Linked DNA regions of Aridibaculum aurantiacum. The protein of the gene in region 1 interacts with the protein of each later gene in a pairwise test. Links are inferred from orthologs where the notes say so. Each region holds a gene or a part of one and is shown on either strand. Other genes may lie near its edges.

Evidence for each region.
Region 2: the proteins of J4N22_RS09950 (region 1) and rlmB interact in binary tests that used the Escherichia coli proteins (3 or more experiments, as listed by UniProt). The link is inferred for Aridibaculum aurantiacum from one-to-one orthologs.

Annotation. Positions count from the first base shown.
Region 1 is NZ_JAFEWC010000001.1:2,372,863-2,379,197, forward strand. What follows is about bases 1,376-4,228. They hold J4N22_RS09950 (NAD(P)H-hydrate dehydratase), read right to left. Parts: upstream 3,621-4,228; coding sequence 2,130-3,620; downstream 1,376-2,129. Other genes in these bases: J4N22_RS09940 (sodium-translocating pyrophosphatase), read right to left, coding at 1,376-1,516; J4N22_RS09945 (hypothetical protein), read right to left, coding at 1,731-1,961; J4N22_RS09955 (serine hydrolase domain-containing protein), read right to left, coding at 3,693-4,228. Outside these bases: more of J4N22_RS09940, read right to left, coding at 1-1,375; more of J4N22_RS09955, read right to left, coding at 4,229-4,682; J4N22_RS09960 (response regulator), read right to left, coding at 5,061-5,492; serA (phosphoglycerate dehydrogenase), read left to right, coding at 5,647-6,335. UniProt on the Escherichia coli protein: Bifunctional enzyme that catalyzes the epimerization of the S- and R-forms of NAD(P)HX and the dehydration of the S-form of NAD(P)HX at the expense of ADP, which is converted to AMP.
Region 2 is NZ_JAFEWC010000001.1:2,071,449-2,077,908, reverse strand. Bases 2,201-5,178 are described here. They hold rlmB (23S rRNA (guanosine(2251)-2'-O)-methyltransferase RlmB), read right to left. Parts: upstream 4,085-5,178; coding sequence 3,317-4,084; downstream 2,201-3,316. Other genes in these bases: metK (methionine adenosyltransferase), read right to left, coding at 4,776-5,178; J4N22_RS08630 (NUDIX domain-containing protein), read right to left, coding at 4,135-4,701; J4N22_RS08640 (hydroxymethylglutaryl-CoA lyase), read right to left, coding at 2,402-3,250; J4N22_RS08645 (GSCFA domain-containing protein), read right to left, coding at 2,201-2,386. Also shown: J4N22_RS08650 (family 1 glycosylhydrolase), read left to right, coding at 1-1,309; more of J4N22_RS08645, read right to left, coding at 1,394-2,200; more of metK, read right to left, coding at 5,179-6,026; J4N22_RS08620 (DUF4270 family protein), read right to left, coding at 6,088-6,460. UniProt on the Escherichia coli protein: Specifically methylates the ribose of guanosine 2251 in 23S rRNA.

The DNA.
Region 1 (6,335 bases):
ATAAAGCCAATGCAGTAAGGGCTGCAGAAGCAATGGCAAATCCTTTACCAGTAGCAGCAGTAGTATTACCAACAGCATCAAGAATATCTGTTTTCTCACGCACATCTTTAGGTAGCTCACTCATTTCAGCTATACCACCAGCGTTGTCGGCAATTGGTCCAAAAGCATCAATAGCCAGCTGCATAGCTGTAGTAGCCATCATACCAGCAGCAGCAATAGCTACTCCATATAAACCAGCAAATTGGTAGCTTCCGTAGATACCACCAGCCAAAACAAGTATTGGCAAAAAGGTACTTTCCATACCCACAGCCAAACCACCAATCACGTTGGTAGCATGTCCTGTTGCCGATTGGCGGATGATACTTTTTACCGGGCGTTTACCCATTGCTGTATAGTATTCGGTAATGATGCTCATAAGCGTACCTACTACCAATCCTACTACAATGGCACCAAAAACAGCCATAGGAGAGAAAGTATAGTCGCGCAGGATCATGGTATCAGGTAAAATCCATACAGTAAGGAAATAAGCAGCAATAGCGGTAAGTACTATAGAACCCCAGTTACCCATATTCAAAGCGCGCTGTACAGCTTCAGTACCTACGCCTACTTTATCGCTAATGCGAACAAACCAGGTTCCTACTATAGAAAATAAAATTCCTACACCTGCTATCATCATCGGCAGCAGGATTGGAGCCATATCACCAAACTCATTCAAAGAACCATTAGGAATGATAGTCTCACGTCCCAGTACCATGGTAGCAAGAACTGTTGCAACATAAGAACCGAAAAGGTCAGCACCCATACCTGCAACGTCACCCACATTATCCCCTACGTTATCCGCAATGGTTGCCGGGTTACGCGGATCATCTTCAGGAATACCTGCTTCTACTTTACCTACCAGGTCAGCGCCTACGTCGGCAGCTTTTGTATAAATACCACCACCCACACGTGCAAACAATGCAATACTTTCTGCACCTAATGAAAAACCGGTTAGCACCTCGATAGTACGTTCCATTTCTAAACTATTCACGCCACTCTCAGGAGCAAATATTGCTTTTAGAAGGATGAATAAACCACCAAGACCAAGTACTGCTAAGCCAGCTACTCCAAGACCCATTACAGAACCTCCGGTAAATGAAACAGCCAAAGCTTTGCTTAAACTGGTACGTGCAGAATGTGCTGTACGAGCATTCGCTTTTGTTGCGATGCGCATACCGATATATCCTGCTAAAGCACTAAAAACAGCGCCTGCCACAAATGATATGGAAATACTCCAGTGGCTGCTTGGATTGCTATAACCCATAACACCCAACAATAAACCAGCAATAACAACAAAATAAGTGAGGATCTTATATTCAGCACGTAAGAAGGCCATTGCACCTTCTTGTATATAATGAGCGATTTCCTTCATCCTCTCCGTACCTGCTTCCTGTTTACTTACCCATTTAAACTTCACCAGGGTGTATAGAAGCCCTATGATACCCATTGCCGGAACGGCATAAATCAAATAGTTCATAAGCAATTCTCGTTTTTTCTCTTGTATGTTTTAATGTGGCCAAAAATAGGTGTAAAACAAACACATTAACACTTTCTTATAAAACGGGGAAAAGAAACTTATAAGAGAAAAGAGAGTTGTTTTTTGTAAAGCAATATGTTGAGGAAGTGCTACTTACAAAACAGCAACTTTTATTACTATTTCTAAATGAAGGATAGCGATACTAGAAGAGGGATCAATAGATGGAGTATAGGTTGTCGGAGGAAGTAACCTGCGCTTTTACCTTCTTTAATTCTGCATAACGCTTCATGGTAAGCACGAGCTTCTTCAATGGATTTTTTTCACGTTTGATAAGCCTGCTAAATTTTAGATGAACAAGCTTGCTGATCGCTTTTACTTCATCATGATGCCCTTGTTGAATGGTGGGCTGTTCCAAAGTTTGATAGGCAGGCTTGTTTACAATCATATTCTACATTTACCAGAGGTGTAAAGAATTATGGTACATAATGAAGTTAACAACTTTTGCCTGTACTCCGCCTGCTGATGAAGATTAAAATTGCAGGTGCGATCACTTTAGAATAGTTCTTATTTAGGAAAAGTAGAATTACTGTAGCACTGACTCTTTTTCTTTCAACTAAGAAAGCGATCTTATCTTTTTATAAGCTTCACCTAAGAACCTTACTATATCACCTGCTATAAGCGCTTCTTCTGATAATTGCTTTGCTGCTAGATCACCTGACAAACCATGAAGATAAACTCCTAAAACAGCTGCATTCGCCGGTGTATAGCCTTGTGCTAAAAGTGCAGTGATGATACCTGTTAATACATCACCACTGCCGCCAGTAGCCATCCCGGGGTTACCTGTACTATTGAAAATTATTGGTTGATCAGCTTGCGCAATGGCCGTTCTATGTCCTTTCAAAATGATGATCACGCCTAACTCTTCCGCCTTCTTTTTAGCCAATACTAAACGTTCATAATCATTTGAACATTTTCCGAAAAGGCGTTCAAATTCTTTTGGATGTGGCGTAAGTATAGACTGTTGAGGAAGTGATTGTAAGAGATCGTTTCGCTGCGCCAATATGTTCAATGCATCTGCATCCAGAACAAGTGGAGTAGTGGCTTTTTCTAAAAGTAACTCTACCAGTTTAACAGCTTTAGCTGATGTACCCAAACCCGGTCCTATGCAGATACTATTGTACTTAGAAAAATCAACCATTTCATTTCGCATTGCCACCATTGCCTCAGGCACTGCCACCTGCATAATAGGAAGATGTTGTTCATCCAGTAAAGCAGTTACCAAACCTGCACCCGCACGTAAGCATGCTTTAGTGGTTAATAATGCAGCGCCCATTTTTCCTGTTTCACCCGCTATTACAAGGCAATGCCCGTAGGTGCCTTTATGCGAAAAACGTTTGCGTGGCTTATATATTTCTTTTATGAAAGCAGGCTCTACAAGGTGATAATGCGCTTCTTCATTCTTAAAAAATGCCGGATGCAGACCAATAGGCAACACATGAAGCTCGCCGAAAAACTGCTCATTTTCTGGCAATAGAAAACAAAGCTTTGGCACCTGGAAAGTGAGTGTATAATCAGCAACTATAACAGGGTGGGGTATGGTAGAATAGTCTGCAAACATTCCACTTGGCAGATCAATAGAAACAACCCGTGCGCCGGAAGAATTGATGTGTTGCACCAACTGTGCTGAAAGATCCTGCAAAGGCCTGTTAAGGCCTGAGCCGTACAATGCATCTATAACCAAATCATTATTTGATATCTCCGGGAAAAAACTGGGCTCCTGTATGAAGTGAAGCTTTACAGGCAACGCGTGTAACCTGCGAAGGTTGTTTTGGAAATCTGCTGTTCCAACAGTTCCAAATTCAAGGATATATACTTCAGCTTGCAATTTTCGCTCTGCCAACTGTGCTGCTATAGCAAGGCCATCGCCGCCATTGTTGCCTTTACCACAAAAGATCTTAATTGGTTGATCTGTAGGTGCATGCTGGATAATCCAGTTGGTACATTGCAAGGATGCGCGTTCCATCAAAGCCCAGGAGCTGATGGGTTCATTGTCTATAGTGTACTGTTCCCATTCCCTGATTTGATTGGCTGAAAATATCTTCATTGGCCTCAGTTATTGGATAAAGATAACCCGGCACTACATCTTAAATGAGTTAAGCAGAAAAGTATAATTCACTTATTCCACCATGTTCTCATCATCCGCCTGGTTGTTGAAGATTGCGCCAAACTTTTGCCCACTATAAATTGCGCGGTTGAATTTATTTCCAACAATGATGATGGTAACGGTATCGTGAATCATGCGCGTAAAGCTACTGTTGTTGCCATGCCACCAACCATTGTGGTAAACGATCTTTTTGTTGTTGGGCATTAGTACCAAACGCCATCCCATACCATAATTGTGAGAACCTGGTTTTTCAAAGCTTGTAGGTTGTATGGCCTCATCAAGTGTAGCTTCCGTTACAAATTTGTTGGAGTAAAGAGCATCATCCCATAGCAACAGGTCACGCGGAGTAGTGTAAACATTTTTATCACCATAGATGCAGTCCATACTTTCTATGCGTGCAGGCGAATTATCCCAATTGAAACTAGGTACATAATCTGCCGTATCTTTTATAGAGAATACAAAAGTGTTTTGCATGCCAAGCGGAGTAAAAACATTGTTCTTCATATACTCAGGAAAAGGCTGACCTGTTACTTTTTCTACCACCAGTGCCAGTAATGCATAATTCGTATTGCAGTATTGAAATCCGCGATCAGGCTTATTGTACGGCTGCGGCTTCTTTTCTACCAGGAAACGAAGCATATCATGATTGGTTGCAAAATTCTTCTTCCAATGCGGCTCTTTAGGCATCAGGTAAGCGTAGTTTGGCAAGCCACTTCTATGGTTCAGCAACATCTGTACTGTGATGCCTTTATATGGAAAGTCAGGAAAAAAAACCTGAAGTGAATCGTCTAGTTTCAATCTATTCTCTTCCCACAGTTTCATTATAGCCATACCTGTAAATGTCTTCGAAACAGATGCTACGTGAAAAGGTGTATTGGGTGTTATTGTATCCTTGGTTACCAGGTTGAAGTAGCCTCTATAATCTTCCAGTAAAACCTGGCCATTCTTTGCCACTATTATTCCTCCATTGAAGCCTCTTTTTAGTAGGAGGGAATCATACATGCGTTGTACAGATTCGGAGTATTTAGCCTTTTGCTCGTCTGATAGTTTGTTATATAAAGCAACCGTTTGATGGGGTTGGTTTCTCTGCGCGTTTTTTTCGTTCTTCTGTTTGCAGCCAAAAAGTAAAGCAGCAATCAATATATATATAGGATACTTCAAATCAATTTTATTTTCGGCTGAAATTATTGGAATCATGCAGGTTAACATTGTAGAAACTTCCTCTGTGGAATCATTTTCTATGCCATGAAAATGAAACGAAGTTTTCCACATCAAGAAAATGAAATACTTCTACTTGTAATGGCCGGTAATAAAGAAGCAGAAACGGTGATCAGAATAAATTAAAAAAGACTATCAAAACAAATCTTCAAGTCGTTGTTGTTAAACCGCCACTTTCACGCAATCTATCCAGAACTTACCAAGCTTCCCCATTTTATCACACCATTCTTCCAGTGTGTTGGGTTTGTTTACAAAACAACTTGCACCCAATTCATAAGCCTTGTCTATATCTCGTTGGGCTTTAGATGTAGAAAAAATTATAACAGGTATACGACAGAGTTGAGTGTCGGCTTTCAATTCTCTTAATGCTTCAAGGCCGGTTTTGCGAGGCATATTAAGGTCGAGTAAAATCAACTGTGGCAGTTGATCTCTTTCGTGCTGAAGAACAAGTTTTTTCAGGTGCTCCAATAGCAGTTGCCCATCCTGTACATCATTTACATCAATAGGAAATTCATTCTCTACAAAACATTCCTTTGTTAGTTGAATGTCATCAGCATCATCATCTGCAATAAGGATTCGAAAGGGGGTTTCCATGGTTTTTCTGTGTATAGATATCTAAAACTTGGAAAAGAAAATTCTCTCAGGGAAGATAGTAATGGATGCAGCAAAGATAACCTTTGGAATCTTTCGGCGCAACTAGCTTTTAATTTAATTCATACTTTCGCCCGGTTTCCAAACTGCTTTATAAATGAACAACTCCACAACAAGCTATCCGAAAGAGAAGATCAACATTTTGCTTCTTGAAAATATAAGTGATAAAGCAGCAGAAGTATTTACAAACAATGGCTATACCAATGTAAAAAGGCTTTCCGGAGCATTAAGCGAAGATGAACTGGTGAAAGCAATTAAGGATGTTCACTTAATAGGTATAAGAAGTAAAACACGCATCACTGAAAGAGTACTGGATGCCGCAAAAAAACTACAGGCAGTAGGATGCTTTTGTATTGGTGTAAACCAGGTAGATCTGAAAGCTGCAACCAAACATGGTGTAGCAGTTTTCAATGCACCTTACAGCAATACACGAAGTGTGGCCGAATTAGTAATTGGTGCGGCTATAATGCTGATAAGACGAATACCAGATAAGAATAAAGCAGCCCATGAAGGAATTTGGCTGAAAGAAGCAAAAGGCTCCTTTGAATTGAGGGGGAAAACGATAGGTATTGTTGGGTATGGAAATATAGGAAGCCAGTTAAGCGTGATGGCAGAATCACTTGGTATGAAGGTTATCTTTTATGATGTAGAAACAAAGATGCCGCTTGGAAATGCTGTAGATCAAAAATCGTTGAAAGACCTCGTTTCGCAGGCTGATATCATCTCACTGCATGTACCTGAAAATGTAACTACCAATCATCTTATCAATAAGAACATTCTGAAGCG
Region 2 (6,460 bases), 300 kb from region 1 along the record:
GGCAGTTCGTTTAAAAGAAGAATGTCTTGCAGGTCCTAAACAGTTGCTACTGGAAACATGGCAGCGATACCAACTACCCATAGCAGTTACAGAAGTACACCTACATTGTACACGCGAAGAACAATTACGCTGGTTCAACTATGTTTATTCTGCTGCCGGTGATGCAAAACAGGATGGTGCAGACATTAGAGCTGTTACGGCCTGGGCTGTATTAGGTTCTTTTGATTGGTGTAGCCTGCTAACAAAACCAAGCGGCGTTTACGAAGCAGGACTTTTTGATATTCGTGGTCCTCATCCACGCCCTACTGCACTTACAAAACTGGTAAGCAAATTAGCTAAAGGTGAAAGTTTTACTCACCCCACACTGGCAGAAAAAGGCTGGTGGAACAGGCCATGCAGGGTTATTTATTTTGGTGACAGTAAAGAAGAAACAATGACTACTATACCCCATGAACAGGACACCCGGCCATTGCTTATAATTGGAAAGGCAGGAACTTTAGCACAGGCATTCAGCAGGGTTTGTAAAGCTCGTGCTATACATCATGTAGCCATTGGTAGAAATGATGTGAACATTCTGGATCCGCAGGCACTGGAGCGTGTGATACAACAATACAATCCCTGGGCAGTTGTTAATACTGCAGGTTATGTACGTGTAGACGATGCGGAAGAAGAATGTGATAATTGCTTTGACATCAACACTCTGGCCCCGGAATATATGGCTGCCATCTGCCATAAATTAGGGATACATTTCACCACGTTTAGCAGCGATCTTGTCTTTGATGGTAAAAAGAATACGCCTTACCTGGAGAGTGATGTGGTAGGTCCACTAAACATTTATGGGCAGAGCAAAGCCTTGGCTGAAGAAAAAGTTATGAAAGCCAATCCTTCCGCTTTGGTGATCAGAACTAGTGCATTCTTTGGCCCGTGGGATCAATACAACTTTGTATACTTTGTTCTTAATTCTCTTAAGAATAACCAGGAAATGACGGTAGCAAAAGATCTCACCATTTCACCTACCTATGTTCCTGACCTGGTTAATACCACTCTAGATCTGCTGATAGATGAAGTAAGCGGCATATGGAATATCAGCAACCATGCTGAAGTAAGCTGGCTAGAACTGGCCGAGCAAGTAGCAGATCGTTCGGGGCATAAAAAGAATAAACTGGTAGGAATGCCGGTCTCTGAAATGGGCTGGAAAGCACCGCGTCCTGCATATACCGCCATGACCACTGAAAAAGGTTTTCTTCTTCCCTCCCTTGATGATGCACTAGGTAGGTTTATGAAAGAGCAGGAAACACTGGTGCTTTAAATGATAGATATCAAAGCCAACAATTTTTAAAACAAAAACAGCCGGTTCAGGCTGTTTTTACTTTTACAAAGAATGTAGTAGACTCTACTCCACAACCGCTTTACGGCGAGAAAAATAATGTATCTCTTCTTCAAGATTAATATGCGGGTATTTCAGTTGAAACTGTTTCGCCTTTTCTAAAAAGCTACGCAAGAAATTCTGGTGTGCCTCAGTACCAGGCTGAAAGGGTTTATGCTTATATGCTGTCACGATCTTTTTTATTTCCTCCATCATTGCCTGCGAATCCTCATCAATATAACTAGCTATAAACTTTTGAAACACGAACTCTGTTGCTGGATAATTTGGATGCACAAGATCAACATCATAGAACCTGTAGTCTCTTAAAACATCAATCACCAGTTCATAAGCAGGAAAATAATGCAGCCGATCGAATTTATTAACCATGTGATGCACCGCCTCTATCAGCCGCGCCTTGCTCCGGTTGTTTTCTACCACCCCATCGCGTATATGACGCACAGGACTGATGGTAAATATGATCTGTAGCTTATTGTTGAAATGAAACAGCCGGTGCATACAATTGTCCAATGCTGTCACTATCTCTTCTATAGTTAATAAATGCTTGCCGAAGTACTGCGCCGGAGCACGATGGCAATTGGCAACCGGTACACCAGATTCAGAAAGCCTGTAAGAAAAAGCAGAACCTAATGTGATGATGAGCCAATCAGCATCTTTTAGAAACTCATGTGCTTGCTGCTGAGCCTGGTTGATATTCATCAATACTTCAGCTGCATCCATTCCTGAAAAAATAGAATGATGGTTCCAGCTTTGCCAAAGCTCATTTAAGTAAAACAGGTCATCCTTGTTATATGGCTTGTTCTCAATATAATTTACCAGGTTCGTCGTAACGCTTACCGGGTCAAAAAGAATTCCGCTTGGATTTTGCTTCATGCAAAACTTAACATCTTCCAGCTTCTTACCTATCTGTTCAGTGAAACAAGAACCTACCAACATCAGCTTGTCACTGTAATTGATCTTTCGTCCTGGTGACTTGATGTCTATATCCAGCATCATTTTCATAACATAAAGCTTTAGTTACACAAAAATTTCTGCAGCAAGCTGAAGACTCTTGTGCAATGCCTCTTCTTCCAGGTCAATTTTATAACCTTTAGTCCTGCAGTATTCTACGATGGTCTCCGTCTTCATGTTACCAACCAATTCATCTTTTGCCATGGGACATCCTCCTATTCCTTTCAATGCACCATCAAAACGAGTGCAGCCTGCATCAAGAGCCGCTTGCAGTTTAGCTTCTAAGGTGGATGAGGTGCTATGAAGGTGTACACCAATTTCAGTACCCGGGTAAGCAGGCAATAAAGATTTTAACGCAGTTGTTATTTGAGACGGTGTAGCCACGCCCACAGTATCTGAAAGTGATAGCACACGCACATCTTTTTTCACCATCTCCTCCGCCCAATTCAGTAGCACGCCTTCATTATATTCATCACCGTAAGGATTTCCAAAACCCATGCTCAGGTAAATTACCAATTGCTTGTTGTGCCTGGTGCATAGCTCCTGTATCTCGTCTACGCGTTGCACACTTTCTTCTATATTGCTATTGGTATTTCGCAATTGAAAAGTAGGAGAAATGGAAAATGGATAACCAATAAAACTCACCTCATCAAATTGAACCGCCTGTTCAGCTCCACGTTTGTTGGCTACTATAACCAAAAGTTTTGTTCTGGAATTATGAAGTTGAAGTTTTGGTAAAACCTCGGCTGTATCCGCCATTTGGGGTATAGCCTTTGGCGAAACAAAACTTCCGCAATCAAGCGTATGGAAGCCAACCTGCAATAGCGTGTTGAGGTAATATATTTTATCTTCTGTAGATATCGGCTTTGGCCACCCCTGCATAGCATCGCGTGGACATTCTATTATTTGCAGCATGTTTCAAACTTTCAGAAGGAGTTCAGGAATTAAACTTATAAAGCAATTCGCTGGAATTGGCACCAATTACATTCTTTGTTTCATGGCTTCATACAAGATCATTCCTGCAGCAACTGATACATTCAATGATTCAAAATCTCCTTTCATTGGGATCTTAAATTGCTCATCGCAAATCTTCATCAAAGCAGGATAAATTCCTTTGTCCTCGCTGCCCATTACTATAGCTGCGGGCTCAGATAGAGGTAAATCAAAAACATTGGTAGAAGCTTTCATTTCGCTTGCATATACTTTAATGCCGTTCAGGTGCAGCTCGTCTACAGCTTTCATAAGGCTGTTCACACGGCAGATGGCAATTTGTTCAAGTGCTCCTGCTGATGTGGCTATAGCATCATCGTTCAGTGCACCCACACCTTTTTCTGGAATGATGATAGCCTGTACACCACAGCAAAATGCAGTTCGTGCTATTGCGCCAATATTGCGCACATCAGTTATACCATCCAACATCAGAAACAATGGCGTTTCCCCATTATCTACTACAAAAGAGATCACCTCCTGGAGGTCCTGGTATTTTATTTTTGAGATAACAGCAATGCAGTTGCCGTGATTGCTGACATTGAAACTGTTCAGTTTTTCTACCGGAACTTTATTTATAGGCACTTGCTTATCGGAAGCAAGTGCTCTTATTTCATCTATCTCCGGTCCGTGTACAGTGGAAGAAAGATAAATTCGATCAAGGTATTTGCCTGTTTTCAGAGCATCTATAACCTTGTCTTTTCCAACTATCAAAAGATTTTTCTTTGGACGCTGGCGATTATTCTGGTGACGAAAATTCATGGTGCAAAAATAACGGTATTAAAATCTATATGCTGCGCAACAACAATCAATTAGCGGCTGATCTTTCCCTGTAGCATGAGAAGTTTTACCTTTTGTATTGCTGCTACCGCCATTGCATCAGTTATCAATCCATCTTCCACCATCTGGTAGGCTTCTTCAAACGGAAGTTTCTTCACCACTAATTGTTCGGTTTCTTCAGGCATAGCTTCCTCTTGTGTAAGGTTGCGTGCCAGGAACAGGATGGCCAGTTCATCGCTAACTGAATTTGATAAATATAATTGACCGAGCTCAGTCCATTCACCCGCTACCAAGCCTGTCTCTTCCTTCAATTCTCGTTTAGCTGACTCAATAGGATCCACATCCAAAGCTCCCCCACCTTCCGGAATTTCCCAGCTATATGCATCAATTGTAAATCGATATTGCCCTACCAGGTAAGTATTCCAATCTTCATCCAACGGCAGTATACCAATGGCTTTGTTTTTAAAATGAACTTTACCATAAATACCCGCATTTCCCGAAGGATTTATTACATCGTACTCGGTAAGCCGGATCCATTTGTTATCGTATACCTGCTTCTCAGAAACTATCTTCCAGGGGTTGTAATTTTCATCTATCATGACAGAAATTGAAAATATGATTTACAAAAAAACCTCCCTTTCAGGAGGTTCTATATTATATTAATTGAAACGGCTTAAACACCAAATGCTTTACGCACCTTATTTACATAGTCAAGTTTTTCCCATGTAAACAGTTCCACTTTCACTTGCTTTACTTTTCCATTAGGCATCACAAATTCTTTCACTTTCACTTCAGGCTGCCTTCCCATGTGACCATAAGCAGCAGTTTCGCTGTAGATAGGGCTTCTTAGTTTCAGGCGTTGCTCAATGAAGTAAGGACGCATATCAAAAACACCTTCTACCACTTTAGCGATTTCGCTATCGGTCATGTCCACCTTAGCTGTGCCGTAAGTATTTACATAAATGCTTGTAGGTTGTGCTACACCAATAGCGTAAGAAACCTGCACAAGTACTTCATCGCAAACGCCTGCAGCCACCAGGTTTTTAGCTATATGACGTGTTGCATAAGCAGCACTTCTATCAACCTTGCTCGGATCTTTTCCGCTGAATGCTCCACCACCATGCGCACCTTTACCACCGTAAGTATCTACAATGATCTTACGACCTGTAAGTCCGGTATCACCATGTGGTCCACCAATTACGAATTTACCAGTTGGGTTGATGTGGTATTTAATATCGTTGTTGAAAAGCTTTGCGTACTTCTTGTACTTGCTCTTCACTCTTGGTATCAAAATGTTGATGATGTCAGCCTTTATCTTTTCTAACATCTTAGGCTCTGTATCAAAATCATCGTGCTGTGTAGAAACAACGATCGCATCGATACGAACTGGCTTATTGTCATCATTGTATTCTAAAGTAACCTGGCTCTTTGCATCAGGACGCAGATATTTGATCTGCTTGTTCTCCCTGCGCAAAGCTGCCAGTTCAATCAGAAGTTTATGAGAAAGATCAAGTGCCAGTGGCATATAATCTTCAGTTTCATTTGTTGCATAGCCAAACATCATTCCCTGGTCGCCGGCACCTTGCTCTTCTTTTACCTGCCTGTCTACACCCTGGTTAATGTCAGATGATTGTTCGTGAATAGCAGAAAATACACCACAGCTGTTTGCCTCAAACATATATTCACTCTTGGTATATCCTATTTTACGGATAACACCACGAGCAATTTCCTGGACATCGAGGTAAGCTTTACTCTTCACTTCTCCGGCTAATACAACCTGTCCTGTTGTTACAAGTGTTTCGCACGCTACTTTACTTTGAGGATCAAAAGCAAGAAAATTATCTATCAATGCATCACTGATCTGGTCAGCTACTTTATCAGGATGTCCTTCAGAAACACTTTCTGATGTAAATAAATAAGGCATAAAAACAGTTGATGGTATTTTTTTAAAAGTTGCGCAAATATATGGTGAACACCAATAACGCTTACAAGCGAGAATAAATTATGCGAACGCGCATTCTAACTCTTTCATTGGGATGAGCTCCTCCTGCTAATCGTACTCTACCTTCTGCCATACGATTGCTGTTAGAAGGGGCAATCTGGTAGGTAGCAAATACTCCTTGGTTAGGATAAGGAAGATTGAACTTTATAGAGTCATTAGATGGTGCGTAAATACGAAGCGCATAGCTGCTATCTTTTCTTGAAACTATACCTTGAACATAACGGCTCAGGTTGAAAGTATAGACAGCTGATTTTTTATTGAACCCTGGAATGTTCTGGTAGAACTGGAAGCCACCAAAGTTCTCAATGTTTGGCCCAGTAGAAGTGATTTCGTAATCATTTGGCACACTAGCCATT